One region of the Levilactobacillus sp. genome, then DNA from elsewhere that is predicted to be linked to it. Evidence: riboswitches for the same ligand, from Rfam matches in the RefSeq annotation. Region 1 holds a riboswitch; each other region holds the start of a gene.

What was found. A riboswitch is a leader RNA that binds a small molecule or an ion and turns the genes downstream of it on or off. The one in region 1 is predicted to bind thiamine pyrophosphate.
Region 2: another riboswitch for thiamine pyrophosphate. It lies ahead of LKH74_RS07340 (ECF transporter S component); the one in region 1 lies ahead of thiW (energy coupling factor transporter S component ThiW).
Region 3: another riboswitch for thiamine pyrophosphate. It lies ahead of thiM (hydroxyethylthiazole kinase); the one in region 1 lies ahead of thiW (energy coupling factor transporter S component ThiW).

The regions. Positions count from the first base shown of each region.
Region 1 covers NZ_JALCJA010000003.1:411,383-413,619, forward strand. The annotation lists gene LKH74_RS06725 (MFS transporter) at 1-123, opposite strand, end outside; gene LKH74_RS06730 (hypothetical protein) at 243-707, shown strand; gene thiW (energy coupling factor transporter S component ThiW) at 890-1,378, opposite strand; TPP riboswitch at 1,470-1,569, opposite strand; gene LKH74_RS06740 (hypothetical protein) at 1,701-2,237, shown strand, end outside.
Region 2 covers NZ_JALCJA010000004.1:84,663-86,899, forward strand. The annotation lists gene LKH74_RS07340 (ECF transporter S component) at 382-948, opposite strand; TPP riboswitch at 1,033-1,123, opposite strand; gene LKH74_RS07345 (D-alanyl-D-alanine carboxypeptidase family protein) at 1,345-2,237, shown strand, end outside.
Region 3 covers NZ_JALCJA010000002.1:188,372-190,608, reverse strand. The annotation lists gene thiM (hydroxyethylthiazole kinase) at 452-1,240, opposite strand; TPP riboswitch at 1,425-1,528, opposite strand; gene LKH74_RS03635 (oxidoreductase) at 1,575-2,237, opposite strand, start outside.

The DNA of each region.
Region 1 (2,237 bases):
GTTAAAGTCCGCGGCAATCAGGTTTTCAATCGGCTGGATAAAGTTCAGATTGGCGACGATGACCCCCGTCACCACCGCCATTAGTAAAATGGTTTTCTTGGATAAAGTTGCTTGTTCTTTCACGTCAGAAATCCCTCCTAACAAAAGTTTAGAACTTTTGTTAGGAAATGGCCACCACCATTCGCCGATGGTACCGTTTACGTATGAAATTTGCTATACTAATGCCATCGGAGGGGATTACTTTGCACAAACTACTGACCGGCACCATCCTGACGCTCGGCTTAGCCCTGGGTGTCAGCGGCACGACCACGGCGCAAGCGGCGAAATGGACCATGGGGACGCCCCAGATCATGCGCGGCGTGTGGTACGCCAAACCACGGGTCCAACGAAAGGGCCACGACACGACCGTCACCAACAATGCCATGGTACTGACACCAAAGTGGCTGTACGTCATGTACGATTACGGCAACCATGATTATGGCGGCAATCGCCTGGCCTACCGACGTTCTGGCAAGCAGTACCGTTTGCGGGCCTACGACCGGTTGGACAAGACCTGGTCGTATACCAAATTACAACGGTCGGGTAAACAATTGACGTTGCAAAAATACGGCACCAAGCGCACTGGCAAGCGGTTCACGGCCAAATCGGGTAAGACCTATCAGCTCGAATTTCAAGCCAAGTTCAGCGCCCAGTTGCTTGCCAAATAAGCTTTTCACTTAAGAGCCTGGGGAAACCTCCCAGGCTTTTTGCGTCACCTCTACCTAGCCGAAACGTGCGCCAACAGGCAGCCGGTTCCGCTTAAAACTGCTAACCAAACAATCCAAAACCAGGATTATTCGGTTAGCAGCCTTAATGCTCGCCGGCTAATCGCCTTTTGGCCCATTCTTTTTTACTTCCCCTGTAACTTACGCAACCGCGGCGCAATCACGGTTGGCCACATCGCCTTTAACAACGCGTAGCCCACGATGACGCCGACCAACGCACTCATAAAAAAGCTTGGCAAGAACAGCCAAACGGCGCCGGTCGTGCCCATCAACCAGGCCGCCACCGGATAGGCCACAAAGGCCCCTAAGATGCCGGAACCCACCAGTTCGCCCAGCGCGGCCGCCAACAATTTACCCGTTCGCTGGAACAACCAACCGCTAAGAAACGCGCCAATCATACTGCCGGGAAAGGCCAAGACGGTCCCGGTCCCCATGATATTACGAATCAGCGAGGTCAAAAAGGCCTGAGCCAAGGCCCACCACGGCCCCAGCAAGACACCGGTCACAACATCGATCAAATGCTGGACCGGCGCGACCTTAGCTACCCCAATGGTAAACGAAAAGGCGCTACCGCCAATCACGGCGAGCGCGACCAGCATGGCGGTCAACGTCATCGGATACACTTTCTTTGACACACGACTCACATCCCTACTTAAATTACCAAAAAAGTCCCCCGTTCCCCACGACGACGGTTTTCCTGATCATTCAGTAGACCGACCACTTTCCTACGCGAGTGTTAACTCAACAGGTTCGAAGGGATTGGATTGTCATCCATCTCAGCCCACGGGCACCCCTAGTGTCTTTTTTAGTTGTGCCCAACTATACCGGGTCTGGCCGTCGTTTGCAACACATAATACGCTGCACTGATTCGGGATTAATGCGATTGTTGCGCCGAACTATTTTCGGTCTGGTATACTGAGAAACGGGAGGGATTCGATGCTAAAAAAGATTGTCACCATCACGGCCGCCGCACTGTTGGGCGGTCTCATTTTACCAGCCACGGCGCAGGCCAGTCGCTATACAATGGCCGACCACATCACGTTTCACACCGGTGCCATGTACTACCACAACAAGAATCGGCAGTCGCACGCCATTTGGAACTGGACGCACTCGCGCAAACTACATAATCTTAAAAATTATCCGCACACGACCTGGGTCGTCAAACAAACGGCGCTGTTCATTCACGGCACGCACCGGGCTCGCTACTACTACGTCGTCAGCAAGAATCGGCGGACGGCTGGGTGGGTCTGGCACGGCTTCCTACAGTCTGGCACTTACCGGCGCCAACAACTCACAACTGATGGGTTAACCTTGTCGCCCCAATTGACCAGCGACGATGCCACCACGCTGAATCATTTTATCGTCACTCAGCTCCAAAAGGATGGCTATGACTTCAACAACCACTTGGCCATGATGAATGACTACTACTGGTCCAATCACCTGACGCCGGCCCAAATGCCCTACGCCGCTGTC
Region 2 (2,237 bases), on a different contig from region 1:
GAAACAGAAAGTGATTAGTTGCGAGAGCTTGAGTGATTTAAAGTCGAGGCATAGTGCCTAAGAAGGCCGAGAAATAGCTAACCTGCGCCACTCACCGCAGTTGCGAACAACCAACAACGTGAAATAACAGTTAACGCTGTCGTAGCGGTAATGCACCGCAGGAGCCGAGAGTGAAGTGAAATCTAGGCTCAGCCGGGGAATTTGCCAGTGGGTTTTGCTGGCAAATTGGTGACTTTGAGACGGGTTCTTCGGCTCAAAGCAAGGACCGAGACCGTACTTTGGCTCGGTCCGTCTTCCCCCAGCACCAGTCCCCCCCTAGACTTTCACGTAACGGCAGGCGGCCAGCCAATACCAATGTTGCCAAGCCAGCGCACAGAATGGTTATTTGGCGCTGACGTTGGGTAAGACGTGGGCCCGCGCCAGCAGGTTGGTGATCAGCTTGGTCAGCACGCCGCCGAACAGGAAGATCGATAAGCACCGCACTGCAAACAGCAGTACCAGAAAGCCCAAATGATAGGCAGCGTAGCCACTCCGGAACAGGTCCCACGTGAAGGTCACGATGGCCGTGGTCAGGCAACTCAGACTCAGGCTGACCCAGTTGTAGCGTTTGTAGCCAGTCACCGCAAACCCAATTTCGGCCCCGAGACCTTGAACCGCGCCGGAAATCAGCGTGCTAGCGCCCCAGACGCCGCCCAGAAACATTTCAACAACGGCGCCGAGAAATTCTCCCAACGTCGCTGAACCGGGGATGCGGATGATAAAGCCAGCTAAAGGACCGGCCATGACCCAGATACCTAACAGAATTTCATTTGCCAAGGGTTGCAGACCAAATGGGGCCAAAGCGGCCGCCAGGAAGGTGTAGACGGGATTAATGATCCAGAAGATGACGCCCATAAAAATTGCGAGAATCGTGACCAAAATAATATCGCGGATGTGCCAACTTTTCATGAGATGATGCCTCCTATGAGAGTTTTGACGGGGGTGCCCAACGAATAAAAAAATCCCCCACTAAAAACTTAGTAGGGGTTCATTGATAGCTAAATAACGCGTTCCCTTCGCTGGTATTAACCAGAGCAGGTTCAATGGGTTTGATCTCAGCCGCGAGGCACCCCAGTCGTATTTGAATACCCTAAGCGTAACTAATTTGGCGGGTAAATGCAACCGTGACTGGAAAAATACGTGCCGAGTCGTTGATCTATTCAGGATGGAAACGTTTTTTACAGTTTAGTTACAAAGCCCCAAAAGCCCGTCCAAAACGGCCAAATGCGCTATCCGGCGATGAGGAAGAGTGCTATTCTAATTGTTAGTGAACTTAATTATTAAAGGATAGGAAGCACTTAACTTATGAAGAAAAGTCATCTCAATCACTGGGCCTTGGCGCTCGGAGCGCTCGTCACGTTGGGTGGGGCGCTAATGCCGACCTCGCCAGCCGAAGCGGCGGCCTACCACACCGTCAGCACCAAGAAAATCAAGAAGACCGCTTACCACAAGAAACACAGTCAGGGTGCCATTTACAACAAGAAACACACCAAAAAGGTCAGCAACTTAACGACCCATCCCCATACCACCTGGTACGCCACCAAGCAGGCAACCCTCAAGCACGGTAAATCGAAGGGCATTTACCTGTACGTGCAAAACAGCAAGCACAGCGTCAAGGGGTGGATTTGGCACGGTTACTTGAAGCGTGGGAAGGCCCCGTTCGTCTTGACCAAGGCCAAAGCTGCGGTCGCCATGGACGCCAAGACGGGCAAGGTCGTCTGGTCCAAGCACGCCAACACGGCGCGGCCGATTGCCTCCGTGTCAAAAATCATGACGTTGTATCTCACCTTGAAGAAAATCGACGGCAAAAAAAGCAACTGGAATCATAAGGTCAAGATTACCAGTCGTGGCCTGGTGTCGATGAGCCGAAGTGCGGATTGTGGCGGCTTTCATTTTAAATTGAATCATCGCTACACCGTCAAGCAGCTCTACTACGCGGCCTTCTTGGATTCGTCCAACAATTCGGCGATTGCGCTGGGCAAATGGGTCAGCGGTAGTAACGCCAAGTTTATCCGGAAAATGAACGCCCAAGCCAAGGCCTGGAAGTTGGGTAAGGCGCACTTCGTTTCGGCCTCGGGCCTGGAGAACAGTGACCTGAAGCGCTTCGGTTACGCCTACGGCAAGGCCAATGCCAACAAGGTCTCAGCCAAGGATGTGGCGTTGATAGCCCGGCATTTGATGACCAGCTATCCGCGCGT
Region 3 (2,237 bases), on a different contig from region 1:
TGCTTGCTTTGAGCCAGAAATTCGCTGTCTCAAAGTCACCAATTTGCCAGCAAAGCCCACTGGCAAATTCCCCGGCTGAACCTAGATTTCGCGCCACTCACGGCTCCGATTGTTGCTTATCAATCACCCTTACTTGAATAATCAACATGCCGTCAACGAGAACGACAACCATCTCCCCCAAAGCTGGGCGTTACGCTATCCAACAACAAGGTCACTACCCTGCCGGAGATCGCCGGGGTGGAGCCGGCTGTGTCGACGGTGTTGGCTGGCGTCGTTTGCCAGCCTACAGCGTGGGACGACTTTGGAGACTGGTGGGTTGCGCCAGGCTTCAAAGCGAGGCGGCAGACCGCCCTTCGGCTGGAGCCGTTCCCCATAGCAAGCGGAACCCCGGCAGGCGTAGGCACTGGTTTCCGCCATTTTCTGGATAAGGCGGCCAGCCCCGAAACATTTATTATTCGAAAGCCGCAATGCCTTCGATTTCCGCGACGGTGGTGGTTTGGAGCTTGTCGAGGAGCTTCACGATAAAGGTCCCCGCTCCCAGATTAGGCGTGGCTTCCGCGACCAGTTGGCCGATGGCCGCAAAGACCAGGCAGGCCGTTTGGGCCGCTTCAAAGTAGTCGTCCGTGACCGCGCAGAAGGCCGCCACGATGCTGGAGAGCATGTCGCCCGAGCCAACGTGGATCTGGAACAATTTCGTCCCGTTCAAGACCTTGACCGCCCGCTCACCATCCGTGATGACGTCCGTGGGGCCAGAGAGGATGACTACGCACTTTAATTTCTGCGCGCAGGCCTTGGCAATCGCCGTCCGGTCACCGGTGCCTTCGCCGGCGTCAATGCCCTTGGCCTGCCAGTCGACTCCCGCCAGTGCCGCAATTTCACCGGCATTGCCCCGAATCACGTCGGGATGAAAATCGTTTAACAGGCCGGTCGCCATTTGCATCCGGTATTTTACGGCGCCGACAGCCACTGGGTCGATCACCAGCGGCCGGTGTTGCCGGTTGGCGGACTGCCCCACGGCGCGAATCTGGGTGACCTGCGTGGCGGTGACGGCCCCCAGGTTCAGGCACACCGCCCCCGCCAGGCCAACCATTTCGTCCGCCTCGGCCACCTCTTCGGACATGATGGGCGACGCGCCAATCGCGTTGATGCCGTTAGCCACGTCCTGGACGGTCACGAAATTCGACACGTTAAAGACAATCGGGTTTTGTGCCCGTAATTCATCTAGCAAAGCCACTTTCATTGGTAATTCCTCCCTTGAATTGGTCCCGTAAACGGCCACTTCTAGCATACCCGGCCGGTGACACAAACCTGCGGGGTACGCCATGCATTTAACGGCCACCTAACGAACCACTATGTGAGCGCTTTAATTTTCCACCAAACAAAAAGCGGGCCCCGCCTCACGTTCAGTGAACCGGTGGCCCGTTGTGGGTGCCACGACACGTTCCCTTCGCAAGTCTGAACTTGACAGGTTCCAAGGGATCACGGTCGCCCGTATCTCAGCCCAGTGTGGACACCCCTAGTGTTGGTTTAAGTTAAGTATAGCAGGTTTAGCTGTCGACGCAACGCTTCTCATATTAATGGGTAAAACGTTGAGCCGCCTCACCAACGACGTGCCACATGTGGTCGATCATCTTGTCGGACATAAACCGGCGCGCCAGCAGCACCTGACTACCGGCCCCCGCATGATAGCGGGTCTTGGGCCGGCGCGACAAGGCAGCGCGGTCGACCAAGCGAGCAATCACGCGCGGCTGACTGGCAAACTGTTTGGCCACCGTCAAGACGGCCGCAGCCCGGTTCGCCGTTGGCCGGTAAGGACCCTGCGCCGAGGTGGCTTTCAAATGGTCGGCGGCGATGTCGGCCCACTCGGATTGAATGGACCCCGGTTCAACGACGATTGTTTGAATCCCCAACGGTTCCAGTTCTAAGCGCAAGGTATCCGACAGACCTTCCAGCGCAAATTTGGACGCCACGTACCAGCTGGCCATGGGTTGGGCAATCTTGCCGTCCACGGAGGTGATGTTGATGATGCGGCCGCTGTGTTGTTGGCGCATCATCGGCAGGACAGATTGGATCAACCGCGCCGCCCCGAACAAGTTCACGTCGAATTGGTCGCGGGCCTGATCCATCGGCACCTCTTCCAAGGCCCCCAGCAGGCCGTAGCCGGCATTGTTGACCAAAATATCCACGCGGCCGGTCTCACTAACGATGCGGTCCACCACCTTTTCCACGCTGATGGG